One region of the Streptomyces sp. NBC_01525 genome, then DNA from elsewhere that is predicted to be linked to it. Evidence: riboswitches for the same ligand, from Rfam matches in the RefSeq annotation. Region 1 holds a riboswitch; the other holds the start of a gene.
The links. A riboswitch is a leader RNA that binds a small molecule or an ion and turns the genes downstream of it on or off. The one in region 1 is predicted to bind cobalamin.

Region 1 (7,426 bases):
GCCGTGCGGTCCGGTCTCCCTCAGCGGGCGGCGAGCGGCCCCCCGAGCCGGAGGTTCCAGCGCCCCGCCCGTCCGCTCAGCTCCGTGCAGGTCAGCGGTGGCACATCGAACCGCCAGAACGCGGACGCGGGCGCGCCCGTGGCATGGACGGCTGCTGCCCGCACCACCTCCGGCTCCACCACCGCCACGATCCGGCCCCCGGTCGGCCGCAGCGCGTCCAGCCAGTGCGCCACCCGCGCGCACGCGTCCGCCACCGACTCCCCGCCGGGCACCGCCGCCTGGGGATCGGCCAGCCAGCGCGCCACCGCCTCCGGCTCGGCCGCCCCCACCTCCTCCAGCGTCCGGCCGCGCCAGTGCCCGGCGTCCAGCCCGGCCAGCTCCGGCGGCGCGTCCCCCGGGACCAGACCGAGAGCCTCGGCGGTCTCCCGGCAGCGCACGCTCGGCGAGGTCACCACCGCGTCCGCGGCGGGCAGCGAACCGGCCGCCGCCCGGGCGCGCGCCGCCCCCGAGGCGTCCAGCGGATCACCGTCGTCGAACGCCGCGCGACGCAGCGACGCGGTGGCGGCGGGGGAGACGAGCAGAACACGGCTGGTCACGAAGGCTCCTTCGGCGGGGCGGGCGGGGATGCGGTGGACGATGGGGTACCCGCGAGGGCATCCATCCCCGTTCTTCGACTACCCGACGGACCTCACGAACATGAGGTGCGGGCAGGCTTGATGCACCGTCAGGCATGTGCCAGCCCGCGGCACTCCCGGCACGGCGCGGCGGGGCGTTGCGGACGCGAGGCGCGGGCAGGTCCTGGCACACACCCTCAAGCAGGCGCCGGACACCCCTCGCCCGGCGCCGGTGCCACCCCGTCCTCCCCGGGCCGCAGCACCTGGGCCGACGCCAGCAGCACCTCGATCACCTCGTCCATCTCCAGCCGCCGCTCCACCGACCGCAGCTGCGGCAGCCGGGCCCGGGTGCTGACCTGCGGCGGGGCCAGCAGCGAACAGCAGTCCTCGTCGGGCAGGACGGACACCTCGGCCGTGCCGATCGCCCGCGCCTCGTCGATGATCTCCTGCTTCTCCCAGCCGACCAGCGGCCGCAGCACCGGCAGCCGCGCCGCCTCGTCCACCGCGACCATGTTCGCCAGCGTCTGGCTCGCCACCTGCCCGAGGCTGTCCCCCGTCACCAGCGCCTCGGCCCCGGTCCGCGCCGCCAGCGCCGAGGCGGTACGCACCATCAGCCGCCGCTGCGCGACGACCTGGAGCCGCCCCGCGCCCGCCACCGCGAGCTGCTTCTGCGCCGGGCCGAGCGCGACGACATGGAGCGCACCCGGCGGCTGACTGCGATTCAGCTCACGGGCCAGCGCATACGCCTTGTACACGGACGCGGCGTTGGTGTACGGCGCCCCGCTGAAGTGGACGAAGTCACAGGCCAGACCGCGCCGCATGGCGCGGTGTGCGGCCACCGGCGAGTCGTACCCGCCGGACAGCAGCACCAGCGCCCGCCCACTCGAACCGACCGGCAGGCCGCTCAGCCCCCGGTGGCGTTCCCACGACAGATAGGTCTCCCGGTGATCGATCTCCACCGAGAGGGTGACGCCGGGCGTCGTCAGATCGACGGGCAGACCCACCACCGCCTCCTGGATCCGCGCCCCCAGATGCACCGCCATCTCCGACGACGTCAGCGGAAACCGTTTGTCCCGCCGCCGCACCCGTACCGCGAAACTGCGCACCCGCCGTTCCGCACAGACCACGCGCAGCGCCTCGACGGCCGTCGCGGTGACGTCCTCCATGGTCGACGGCGTCCGCACGGCCGGTTCGACGCAGTGGAACCCGACGACCCGCCGGGCCCGTTCCACCAACGCCTCCAGTGGCACCTCACCGCCCACCACGGTGATGTTCTGCGCGCCCTTGATCCAGGTGGAGCCGCCGATCCCGCGCAGCGCGATCCGCAGATTGTCGTGCAGCCGCTCGATGAACCGGTGACGGTTCCGCCCCTTGAGGAAGACCTCGCCATGCTTGAGCAGCACACAGGGACCGCCGGCCGAAGCGGTGGAAGTGTCCCGGGGAGCGGGGACACGGGGGTTGCCGGTCATTGGTGAACCTCTCACATTTCCCAGTCGTCGTCGGCGGTGTCCTCCGCCCCGCCCATGACGGTGGATGAGCCGGAGCCGGAGGAGAACTCATCATTCTCGTCCGCGCCCGGCGACACCGCCGCCAGGATCTCCGGACCGGCCTCCGTCCGCGCGCCGCCGGGCCGGGCCGGACGGCGTGATCTCCACGGATGACCCACCGGGGCCGGGACCCTGCAAGCGCCCCGGCCCCGTACGAGCGTCCCGTCACGACGTGGGCAACTCACCCCGCACCGTACGGGCCGCCGCCACCAGGTTCTCCAGAGACGCCCGGGTCTCCGCCCAGCCGCGGGTCTTCAGGCCGCAGTCGGGGTTGACCCACAGGCGTTCGGCGGGGATGGCCTTCAGGGCGGTTCGCAGCAGGGCCGTGGTCTCCCCGGCACTCGGTACGCGCGGCGAGTGGATGTCGTACACGCCGGGGCCGGCCTCGCGCAGGTAGCCGTGGGCGGCCAGTTCGCGGGCCACCTGCATATGGGAGCGGGCCGCCTCCAGGCTGATGACGTCGGCGTCCAGATCGTCGATGGCCTGCACGATGTCGCCGAACTCCGCGTAGCACATGTGCGTATGGATCTGGGTGCCCGGACGGACTCCGCCCGTGGTCAGGCGGAACGCCTCCGTGGCCCAGGACAGGTACGCGGCGTGGTCGGCGGCGCGCAGCGGCAGGGTCTCGCGCAGCGCCGGTTCGTCGACCTGGATCACCGGCGTACCGGCCGCCTCCAGGTCCCCGACCTCGTCGCGCAGCGCCAGTGCGACCTGGCGCGCGGTGGCGCCGAGCGGCTGGTCGTCACGGACGAACGACCAGGCCAGCATGGTCACCGGCCCGGTCAGCATCCCCTTGACGGGCCGCTCGGTGCAGGACTGCGCGTACGTCGTCCAGCGCACCGTCATCGGCTCCGGGCGGGAGATGTCCCCGGCGAGGATCGGCGGCCGGACATAGCGGGTGCCGTACGACTGGACCCAGCCGTGCTGCGTGGCGAGGTAGCCGGTGAGCTGCTCGGCGAAGTACTGGACCATGTCGTTGCGTTCGGGCTCGCCGTGCACCAGGACGTCCAGCCCGGCCTTCTCCTGGAAGGCCAGCGCCTCGCGGATCTCGCTCCGGATCCGCTCCTCGTACCCGGCGGTGTCGATCCGCCCGGCCCGCAGATCGGCCCGCGCGGTGCGCAACTCGGTGGTCTGCGGGAACGAGCCGATGGTCGTCGTCGGCAGCAGCGGCAGCCCCAGGTGGGCGCGTTGGGCGGCGGTCCGCTCGCCGTACGGCTGGGAGCGGCGGGCGTCCGCGTCGGTGACGGCGGCGGCGTGGGCGCGGACCGCCGGGTCGTGGGTGAGGCGGGAGTTCGCCCGGGAGGCCAGGTCGGCCCTGTTGGCGGCCAGTTCGGCGGCGATCGCGCCGGTGCCGCGGGCCAGGCCCTGGGCGAGGGTGACGATCTCGGTGGCCTTCTGCCGGGCGAAGGCGAGCCAGCGCAGGATCTGCGGGTCGATGTCGCGTTCGGCGGTGGTGTCGAGGGGGACGTGCAGGAGGGAGCAGGAGGCCGCGACGTCGACCCGGTCGGCCAGCCCCAGCAGCGTGCCGAGAGTGGTGAGCGACGCGGTCAGGTCGTTGACCCAGATGTTGCGGCCGTTGACGACACCGGCCACCAGCCGCTTGCCGGGCAGCCCGCCGACGGCGGCGAGCGCGTCGACGTGGGCGGCGGCGGATTCGGTGAAGTCCAGCGCCAGCCCGTCCACCGGCGCCTTCGCCAGCACCGGCAGCGCGTCGCCGAGACGGTCGAAGTAGGAGGCGACGAGCAGTTTCGGCCGGTCGGTGAGGGCGCCCAGCTCACGGTAGGCGCGGGCGGCGGCGTTCAGCTCGGCAGGCGTACGGTCCTGCACCAGCGCGGGCTCGTCCAGCTGCACCCACCCGGCACCGGCGGCCCGCAGATCGGCCAGCACCTCGGCGTAGACGGGCAGCAACCGGTCCAGCAGCGTCAGCGGGTCGAAGTCCGAGGCGACCCCGGGCGCGGGCTTCGCCAGCAGGAGGTAGGTGACCGGGCCGACCAGTACCGGACGGGCCGTCAGCCCGAGCGCCAGGGCCTCCGTCAGCTCGCCCACCTGCTTGCCGGAGTCGGCCGCGAACACCGTGTCAGGCCCCAACTCGGGCACCAGATAGTGGTAGTTGGTGTCGAACCACTTGGTCATCTCCAGCGGCGCGACGTCCTGCGTCCCGCGCGCCATGGCGAAGTAACCATCGAGCCGGTCGGCGGCGACGGCCTCGCGGTGACGCCGGGGGATCGCGCCCACCATGACGGTGGTGTCCAAGACGTGGTCGTAGTACGAGAAGTCGCCGGTCGGGACCTCGCCGATACCGGCGTCGGCCAGCTGCCGCCAGTGGGTGCGGCGCAGGTCGGCGGCGGTGGCGCGCAGCGTGTCGGCGGTGACGCGGCCCTTCCAGTACCCCTCGATCGCCTTCTTCAGTTCCCGGTTCTGCCCCTGACGGGGGTAGCCGTACACGGTGGCCCGTGCTGCCGCTGCCGCGGACTCGGTGGTCACGGAGATCTCCTTCGCGAGATGAATCCCTGAGATCCCGGCGACGGGACGGAGCGCGAAGGGGTGACGAACCGGACGGCGCGGCCCCGCGCGACGCGGCGCGGTCTCCGTCCGATATGTGTACGCCGACCCGCCCACGAGGTCACCGGGATGTCCGGGCACACAGGGCGCGCACCCGGGCAGTTGGCAGGTCTTCGGACTCGCGGGCACGTCCTCCGGGGGAGGACACCTACTGGCCGTCGCTTCCCGGGCCCCATGGACCCAGTGCGTATGACGGCGGTCGTTCCCGCTCACCGCTGCGGGGCAGTCCCGGATTCCCACCGGGTTCCCTCTTACGACGACCCGCCTGGCGGACGGGGCGAACCAGCTGCACGCGCCACCCTACGGTCCGGCCGGCGCCGCGGCGGCGGTCCGTCCGTCATCCGGACGGTGAGGTGAGCCACGCGGCGCGCCCGCATGAATCGGACGAGGGCGGGAAACGCGGCACGCGCCTGCTGCCCCGCCACCGATGAGCGGCCGCCGGTCCCTCAACCGGCGGCACGGACCGGGCCCCTCAGCCCGCTCCGCCGGGTCGGTGCGGCCCGGCCTGTGCGGCCCGGGCCGGTCGGAGATGGCTGGTCCGCCCGGCCCGGTCGGCGACGCCTCGTCCGTCCGGTCCGGTCAGTGCCGCCCGGTGTCGATGACGCAGAAGCGGTTGCCCTCGGGATCTGCGAGGACGAGGAAATCCGCGTCGTCCGCCGCGAGGTCCCACGCCACCCGCCGGGCACCCAGGCCCACCAGCCGTTCGACCTCGGCGGCCTGGTCGGCGGCGTCCCCGGCGTACAGGTCCAGATGGACCCGCGGACGCTCCTGGACCGGCGTCACGCTGCGGCCGAGTGCCACCTGCACGCCGTGCCCGGCGGCCGGTACGAGGACCACCCAGTCGTCCTCGATCTCCTCGCGCGGGACGTATCCCAGCGCCTCACCCCAGAACGCCGCCGCCCGCCGCACGTCCGAGACCCCCAGCACCACGGAACCCACTGTCAGCATGGGCCGATTCTGACGCACCGCACGGCGCGTGGGGCGGGATCGGTGGAACGGGCGGAAAGCGGTCCCCGCCGGGCCAGGCGGGCGCCACACCCCGCACACACCACCCGATCTGTCCACTCCGCTCCGAAATGTCGCCCGGTGGGGTGGCGTGGCACCCTGGCTGTGGCGCGGGCGCGGCGACACCGGAGGCAGGAATCGGCTGCCCCGGAGACCGGAGCGGCCGGCCGTCCCACACGACCGGGGCGGACGCCCGGCCGCACCCTGAGCATGCAACCGAACGAGGCGGTCACCATGGAGTTCGGCATCTTCACCGTCGGCGATGTGACGGCCGACCCGACCACCGGCCGTACGCCGAGCGAGCACGAGCGCATCAAGGCCACGCTCGCCATCGCGGCGAAAGCGGAGGAGGTCGGTCTGGACGTGTTCGCCACCGGCGAGCACCACAATCCGCCGTTCGTGCCGTCGTCGCCCACCACCCTCCTCGGATACCTGACGGCCCGCACAGACCGGCTCGTCCTGTCCACCTCCACGACGCTGATCACCACCAACGACCCCGTGAAGATCGCCGAGGACTTCGCCTACCTCCAGCATCTCGCCGACGGCCGCGTCGACCTGATGCTGGGCCGCGGCAACACCGGCCCCGTCTACCCGTGGTTCGGCCAGGACATCCGCCAGGGCATCCCGCTCGCCATCGAGAACTACGCGCTGCTGCACCGGCTCTGGCGGGAGGACGTCGTCGACTGGGAGGGCACGTTCCGCAGCCCGCTCCAGGGCTTCACTGCCACGCCCCGGCCCCTGGACGGCGTCCCCCCGTTCGTCTGGCACGGCTCGATCCGCTCCCCGGAGATCGCGGAACAAGCCGCGTACTACGGCGACGGCTTCTTCCACAACAACATCTTCTGGCCCATGTCCCACACCCGGCGGATGATCCGCCTCTACCGGCAGCGCTTCGCCCACCACGGCCACGGCACCCCCGAACAGGCCATCGTCGGCCTCGGCGGCCAGGTGTTCATGCGTGCCAACTCCCAGGACGCGGTACGCGAGTTCCGCCCGTACTTCGACAACGCGCCCGTCTACGGGCACGGGCCGTCCCTGGAGGAGTTCACCGAGCAGACGCCGCTGACCGTCGGCTCGCCGCAGCAGGTCATCGAGCGGACCCTCGGCTTCCGCGACGCCGTCGGCGACTACCAGCGCCAGCTGTTCCTGATGGACCACGCCGGACTGCCGCTGAAGACCGTCCTGGAACAGCTCGACCTGCTCGGCGGCGAGGTCGTCCCCGTCCTCCGCAAGGAATTCGCGGCCCTCCGCCCGGCCGGAGTACCCGCCTCCGCACCCCCGCACCCGGCGGTCGCCGCCCGGGAGGCGGCCCCCGGCATCGACACGGACGCCACCTAGCAGAAACGGATGCGCCGCCCGGTCCCGTCGTGCGACGTACGACGGGGACCGGGCGGCCGGTGTCAGGAAGCTGCCCCGCCGCCCAGCAGCTGTTCCATCGGTACGACGTCCTCGAACTCGTCGCGCCTGACCCGCGCCCCGCAGCCCTGGACCAGCCGGGCGTAGTCCGCCGCTGCGGCCTTGACCCGGTCCCGCAGCGACGCGCCCTGCTGGGCGTTGTCCGAGCCGAAGTCGCTGGTCGCGGCGTAGACGCCCCGGGGGGAGACGACGGCGTGCAGATAGGAGAACATCGGCCGCATCGCGTGCTCCAGCACCAGGGAGTGCCGCTCCGTACCGCCGGTGGCGGCCATGAGCACCGGC
Region 2 (7,426 bases), 5.1 Mb from region 1:
CGGCCGTCCCCGGCCGACCGGTCCGTGCCCTCGGGCACCCTTGCGTGGCGTCCTACGGATCCGCGCGCCCTCACGGCGCCCCCGGCGGGACGAACGGCAGCCCCGGCGGGACGCCCTCCTCGATCAGCCGCAGCAGCGCACCGGTGTCGGCGTGCTCCTCGATCAGATCGCCGAGCCGGTCCAGCTGCTCCTCGCGCAGCGCGCCGAAACCGGTGTCCGGCGCCGGGACGAACGCCCGCCCCGCGTCGGCCGCCACCCGGCTCAGGAACGCCCGCCGGAACGCGTCGCTCTCCAGCGACCCGTGCCAGTGCGTCCCCCACACCGCGCCCGACCGGCAGCCGTCCAGCGGCCGCCCGTCGGCGTCGGTGAAGAACGGCTCCCCGCCGCCGACCTCGGCTACACCGTGGTGGATCTCGTACCCCTCGGCCGGTGCGCCGAGCGCCGTGCCGACGGGCCGGGCCAGCGTCTTCTCCGCCGCGAACCGCACCCGTACGGGAAGCAGCCCCAGGCCCGGCACGGTGCCCGCCCGCGACTCCACCTCGTCGTCGATCACCTCGCCGAGCATCTGGAACCCGCCGCAGATCCCCAGCACCGGACGGCCCTCGGCGGCCCGCCGGGCGACCGCGTCGGCCAGCCCCCGCTCCCGCAACCAGGCCAGCGCCCGCACCGTGCCGCGGGTGCCCGGCAGCACCACCAGATCCGCGTCCGCCAGCTCCTCGGCGCGGTCCACGAACCGCACCACCACGCCCGGTTCGGCGGCCAGCGCGTCCACGTCCGTGAAGTTCGACATCAGCGGCACCGCCGCGACCGCCACCCGCAGCACATCGGCGCCGTGCGGCGGCGCCACCACGCTCTCGCGGACCGCGCCGCGCAGCGACACCCGCAGCCCGTCCTCCTCGTCGATGCCCAGCCCGTGCGCGAACGGCAGCACGCCCAGCGACGGCCGCCCGGTCAGCTCCCGCAGCATGTCCAGGCCCGGCTCCAGCAGCGCCACATCGCCGCGGAACTTGTTGACGAGATACCCGGCGACCAGCGCCTGGTCCTCCTTCGACAGCAGCGCCGTGGTCCCGAAGAACGACGCGAACACGCCGCCCCGGTCGATGTCGCCGACCACCACCACCGGCAGCCGCCCGGCCCGCGCGATGCCCATGTTGACGATGTCGGTCCGCCGCAGGTTGATCTCCGCCGGGGAGCCCGCGCCCTCGCAGATCACCACGTCATGGGCGCGCCGCAGCTCCGCCAGACAGTCGGTGACGGTGGCCAGCAGCTCCGCGCGCCCGCCGGGCCGCGCCCCGCTCCCGGGGCGCCCGAAGTACCCCTGCGCGCTCATCTCGCCGACCGGTTTGCCGAGCAGCACCACCTGGCTGCTGCGGTCCCCGCCGGGCTTGAGCAGCACCGGGTTCATCAGCGCGGACGGCTCCACCCGGGCGGCCGCCGCCTGCATCGCCTGCGCCCGGCCGATCTCCGCGCCGTCCCGCGTCACGAACGAGTTCAGCGACATGTTCTGCGCCTTGAACGGCGCGACGTTCACGCCCTGCCGCACCAGCCAGCGGCAGATCCCCGCGGTCACCACGCTCTTGCCCGCGTCGGAGGTGGTCCCCGCGATCAGCAGCCCGCCGCCCGTCACCGGATCCTGCCCTTCCGCCGGGCGAGGGCCGGACGCACCGCGCCCGCCAGCAGCCGCCCGGCCACCGTCGTCGTCAACGCCAGCACGCTCACTCGGCGCGAGAGCCGCACCGCCCGCGCGATGTCCTCCGTCGCCACCGGCCGCCCCGCTTCGTTCAGCCGCGGCCGGTGCTCGACGCGCCCGCCGTACGCCAGCGTCCCGCCGAGCCGTACGCCCAGCGCCCCCGCGAACGCGGCCTCCACCGGGCCCGCGTTGGGGCTCGGATGCGCTCCGCCGTCGCGCCGCCAGGCCCGCGCGGCGCCGCGCGGGTCCGGGGCGGCGAACACGGTGAGCGCGGCGGTCAGCCGGGAGGCGGGCCACCCGGCCACATCGTCCAGCCGCGCCGACGCCCAGCCGAACCGGCGGTAGCGGGGCGACTTGTGACCCACCATCGCGTCGAGGGTGTTCACCGCCCGGAACGCGACCAGGCCCGGGACACCGCCGACGGCGCCCCACACCAGCGCGCCCACCACGGCGTCCGAGGTGTTCTCCGCGACCGACTCGACGACCGCCCGCGCCATCTGCGGCCCGTCCAGCGCCTGCGGATCCCGGCCGCACAGATGCGGCAGCCGCCGCCGCGCCCGCGCCAGGTCCCCGGCGGCCAGCGCATCGCCGACGGCCCGCGCCTCCCGGCCCAGCGAGGTGCCGCCCAGCACCGACCAGACGGTCGCGGCGGTCAGCGCGGTGGTGGCGGCGGTACGGGCGGCGGAGGGGACGGGCGCGGGGCCGCGCACCGCGCGCCGCAGCAGGGCGGCACCAGCGGTGGCACCGCCCGCGCAGAGCAGGGCGTGCACGGCGCCGTGGCCGCGGTGGTCGCGCCAGAGCCGGGCCTCGACGGCCGTCGAGGCGCGCCCGAAGGCGGCCACCGGATGGCCGCGCCGCGGGTCGGCGGCGAGCAGATCACCGAGAAAGCCCAGGGCCGCACCGCACGCGTAGGTGGCGTGTTCGGCACGCATCGGATCAGACCGCCGTCACGCCTCGACGGATCACCGAAGGCACACGGGAGACTCTGAGCGGGCTGCCGGGCATGGGGTATGTCCTCACTCAGGGTCCGCGCCCTGGTTCGACGTGACGGCGACAGGAGTCTCCTGGCTCCCCGGATCGGCGTTTCCCCCGGCCTTCCAGCCCTGGCGTGCGCCCGTCGGGCGTGCACGAGGCGGACCGTGGCCTTCGTCGGAGGAACGCTCCCCGGTGACAGTGGCGGGACCGCGCCGGATTCGCACCGGACTTCCTCTGCTGTCGCCGATTGGCGTGGGAAGTCCACCACGCCCCGCCAACCCCGTCAACTCGCCCGTGACCTGCGACGCCGCGGTACCGCACGGCCTGTGGCCCACACCACAGGGCCCTCACAACGCACGGCGCCCGGTCACCGCGGAGCTGCGGTGACCGGGCGCCGTGCGCGTACTGCCGGACGGGTCAGGCGGCGACGATCAGATAGAGGCCGTACGCCACCGCGGCCGCGCAGACCGCGTACGCGGCGAGGCCGCCGATCCGCGCGCCGGTGCTCGGGGCGCCCGCCGTGGCGGCCGCGCCCTCCTGCCGGAGGCGGGCCGTGCCGACGATGCCGACCGTGAACAGGCCCACGATCCCGACCGTCACCACCAGGGTGACGCCGAAGACCTGGCCGAGAGCTGCCCAGTCGATGCTCATGCTGCGGTTCCTCAGAGTCGGGCGGTCAGCCGGCGGCTGTCGCGGTCGTGGCGCGCGGGGCGCTCGCGGCGAGGGCGGCCTCCTCGCCCTCGGCGGGCGCGAGCGACCCGGCCGGGGGAGGGGCGACCGTCTGGAGGGCCGCGGTGACCACACCGGGCGGCTCCGTGGCCTCGGCCTCGTTGACGTTGGTGTGGTCGATGGGCTTGCGGCGGGACGCGGCCCAGATGGCGCCGCAGATGCCGAGCGCGAGGACGGCGACGGCGGTGATGCCCCAGTCGCCCTGGTCGGCCAGGAGCGCGGCACCGGCGGAGACCAGGCCCGCGGCCGGGAGCGTCAGGCACCAGGCGACGACCATCCGCACCGCCGTCGACCAGCGCACCACGCCGCCCTTGCGGCCCAGACCCGAACCCATCACCGAACCCGAGCAGACCTGGGTGGTGGAGAGCGCGAAACCGAGGTGCGAGGAGGCCAGGATGGTGGCCGCGGCGCTGGTCTGGGCGGCGAAGCCCTGCGGCGGCTGGATGTCGGTGATGCCCTTGCCCATCGTGCGGATGATCCGCCAGCCGCCCAGGTAGGTGCCGAGGGCGATGGCCAGACCGGCCGAGGCGATGACCCACAGCGGCGGGTCGGCGTGCGGGGCGACCACACCGCCGGTGATCAGCGCGAGGGTGATCACGCCCATCGTCTTCTGCGCGTCGTTGGTGCCGTGCGCCAGCGAGACCAGCGCCGCCGAGGCGATCTGCCCGGCGCGGTACCCCTTGGCCGTCTCCTGCTCGTCACGGCCCCGGGACAGCCGGTACGTCAGCCGGGTCGCGGCCATCGACGCGATACCGGCGACCACCGGGGCGGCCACGGCCGGGATGAGGACCTTCATCACCACGGCGCCGCCGTGCACACCGTTGGTGCCCACGGACACCAGCGTGGCGCCGATCAGACCGCCGAACAGGGCGTGGGAGGAGCTGGAGGGGAGGCCGGCGAGCCAGGTGAGGAGGTTCCAGACGATCGCGCCGACCAGACCGGCGAAGATCACTTCAGGTCTGATACCGGCGCTTTCGTCGATGATCCCGCCGGAGATGGTCTTGGCGACCTCCACGGACAGGAACGCGCCGACGAGGTTGAGGACCGCCGACATCGCCACCGCGATTTTGGGCTGTAGCGCGCCGGTGGAGATGGTGGTGGCCATGGCGTTGGCCGTGTCGTGGAAGCCGTTCGTAAAGTCGAACACCAAGGCCGTGACGATCACGATCCCGATGAGAAGCGTGATGTGTTCCATTCACCCAGGCAATCAGTTCGAAGGTCAGTGACGCCGGAAACGTACGAAGGGTGGGTGAACGGGAGGTGAACGTGGCCGGGCGCAGTAATGACGCCGCCGCAGTGTTCGAGAGGAGGTATCTCACACGTCACTTCCACCCCATCTGTACGTGGCTCGAATGTGCTGCTGCGCGACCCGATTCCGGCTTGTTCCACGACGCGTGAACGGCATGCGAACGACCCCGTCGCGGTGCGTCACCCCGCTGGTGAAGGGCGCGGGAGTCATCCCGGCGACCGCCCGGGCCCGGCGCGACCCCGTGACCCCCGCCCGGCCTGCGGACATGGCCGGAAGGCCGGGCCCGGCGCCCGTCCCCGAGGGCGCCCCGGTGTTCGAGCGCGGCGACGCCGGACGACGGCCCACGCTTCCGTACGCCCGGCCCGTACGGCGACGGACCACCGCGCGCACGGGCCTCCCGGAGCGGCCGCGCCGACCCGCCCGGCCCGTACGGTGACGGCACCCCGAACCGCCCGCACCCCGGAGGAACCCGTGACCCGTACCGGCGTCCCCGCCCCGCACCCGGACCGGCCCGGCGCCGACGCGCTCGCCGCCGCCTGGGACGGTGTCGTCGCCACCGCCCGCCGCACCGTCGCCGACGGCCTCGTCGTCGGCACCTCCGGCAACGTCTCGGCCCGCGTCGGCGACACCGTCCTCGTCACCCCCAGCGGCGTCCCCTACGACCGCCTCGGCCCCGGCGACCTCACCGCCGTCGACCTCGACGGGCACCAGTGCGCGGGCACCCTCCCGCCCACCAGCGAACTGCCCATGCACCTCGCCGTCTACCGCGCCACCGACGCCGCCGCGCTCGTGCACACCCACGCCCCGCACGCCACCGCCGTCTCTGTCCTCGTCGACCGACTCCCGCCGGTCCACTACATGACCGCCGCCCTCGGCGGCCCCGTCCGCGTCGCCCCCTACGCCCCCTACGGCAGCGACGAACTGGCCGCCCACGCCCTCGCGGCGCTGCGCGACCGCACCGCCTGCCTCCTCGCCCACCACGGCACGCTCGCCCACGGCGCCACCCTCGGCCAGGCCCTGGACCGCACCGCCCAGCTGGAGTGGATGTGCCGGGTCTGGCTCCTCGCCTCCTCCGTCCCCGGCCGCACCCCGGCCCTCCTCTCCGCCGCCGACCTCGCCGAGACCGCCACCCGCCTCCGCGGCTACGGGCGCCACCCGCAGGAGTAGCCCCGCGAGTTGCGCCCCGCACCCCGGACGGCGGGCGCGTCACCCGCTCGCCCCGCCCGCTGGCCGCCCCCGGCACCCCGCTCCACACTGAAGGGGTGCGCCTGGCTACTGCGGCGGCTGCGGCCGCCACCACCGTGATCGGTGCCGGGGCGGCCGCGGTGGCGGCCGGCCGGTACGCCGGGGGCGTCGCCCTCCGGCCCTCACCCCAGGTGCCGTTCCCCGGGGATGCGCGCCTGACCGTCCACGCCACCGGCGACGAGACGGTCACCCTGACCCGCAGCCTGGCGTCGCTGCGCCCCGGCACCTACGGCCTCGCCGGCCCCGGCTGCCACGCGATCGTCGGCCCGGTGGTGCAGCACACCCCGCACCCCGCCGATACCGTCGTGCGCCGCCTGGAGCGGATCACCCACGGCACGCTCCCGCCCGGCACCCGGGTGCGCATCACCCCGCAGGTGTACGCCGGAAACCCCCGCGACGCCCTCGGCCTGACCTGCGCCGACGTCGACGTCCCCGGCGAACTCGGGTCGCTGCCCGCATGGTTCCTGCCGGGCGTGCGCGACACCTGGGTGATCACCGTGCACGGCATCGGCACCACCCGCGAACACCCGATGGTCCTCATGCCGTTCCTGCACCGCCACCGGCTGCCCGTCCTCGCCCTCGCCTACCGCAACGACGCGGGCGCCCCGCAGACCCCGGACCGGCTGCATCACCTCGGCGACTCCGAATGGCGCGACCTGGACGCCGCGATCCGCTACGCCGTCCGCTACGGCGCCCGCGACGTCGTCCTCCACGGCTGGTCCGCCGGGGCCACCATGGCGCTCCGCGCCGCCGCCCGCTCCGGTATGCGCGACCGCATCCGCGGCCTCGTCCTGGACTCGCCGATCCTCGACCGGCACGCCACCGTCCGCGCCCTGGCCGCCGCCCGGAACGTCCCACGCGCCCTGCTGCCGCTCGCGGTCCGCGCCGCCGAGGGCCACACCGGACTCCCCGTCGACCGCCCCGGCGACGCCGTCGACCCGGACACCCTCACCGCCCCCACCCTCCTCTTCCACGGCCCGGACGACACCCTCGCCCCCTGGGCCGCCTCCCGCGCCCTCGCCGCGCGCCGCCCGGACCTCGTCACCCTCCGCCCCGTGCCGCACGCCCCGCACGCCGCCATGTGGAACGCCGCGCCCGCCGCCTACGAGGAGGCCCTGCGCCGCTTCCTGACCCCGCTGATGTAGCCGCCCGGCCCCGGGCGCTCCCTTCGCGCGCGTACGAGGGAGCACGGCGCGCGGGCGTACGGGGGGACAACTCCCCACAACCGTGATGGGTCGCCTGGGTGAACCCCGCTGAGCGGGCCGTTTCCCGTCGTCCGATTGGGTTTTCGGGCCGTCAGCGGCAAGACTGCCCCTGTGACGTCCCGTACCCCGCGCGACTCCCGGCTCCGACTCGTCCCCAGGCAACCGATTGCCGCCGCCCGCCGGGCGGTGAGCACCCGGGCCGCCCGTCCGGCCCCGCGCCCGCCCGAGGGCACCCCGCCGCCCGCGGAACTGGCGCGTCAGGCCCGCGCCGCGCTCTCCGGCGCGGCCCGGCTGGCCCGCTGGGCCGACGGCGCCACCGCCGGACTACGGGCC

Region 2: linked by a shared signal. The riboswitch ahead of OG422_RS06525 (cobalamin biosynthesis protein) and the one ahead of metE (5-methyltetrahydropteroyltriglutamate--homocysteine S-methyltransferase) in region 1 are both predicted to bind cobalamin.

What each region holds. Positions count from the first base shown of each region.
Region 1 is NZ_CP109397.1:6,568,951-6,576,376, forward strand. Features, by position in the region: gene OG422_RS28280 (histidine phosphatase family protein) at 21-596, opposite strand; gene thiI (tRNA uracil 4-sulfurtransferase ThiI) at 812-2,083, opposite strand; gene OG422_RS28290 (hypothetical protein) at 2,095-2,280, opposite strand; gene metE (5-methyltetrahydropteroyltriglutamate--homocysteine S-methyltransferase) at 2,327-4,645, opposite strand; cobalamin riboswitch at 4,831-4,977, opposite strand; gene OG422_RS28300 (VOC family protein) at 5,303-5,671, opposite strand; gene OG422_RS28305 (LLM class flavin-dependent oxidoreductase) at 5,963-7,066, shown strand; gene OG422_RS28310 (FMN reductase) at 7,129-7,426, opposite strand, start outside.
Region 2 is NZ_CP109397.1:1,440,985-1,448,410, reverse strand. Features, by position in the region: gene OG422_RS06530 (cobyric acid synthase) at 71-1,627, opposite strand; gene OG422_RS06525 (cobalamin biosynthesis protein) at 1,624-2,622, opposite strand; cobalamin riboswitch at 2,748-2,901, opposite strand; gene OG422_RS06520 (hypothetical protein) at 3,083-3,316, opposite strand; gene OG422_RS06515 (anion permease) at 3,342-4,589, opposite strand; gene OG422_RS06510 (class II aldolase/adducin family protein) at 5,115-5,810, shown strand; gene OG422_RS06505 (alpha/beta hydrolase) at 5,906-7,033, shown strand; gene OG422_RS06500 (hypothetical protein) at 7,205-7,426, shown strand, end outside.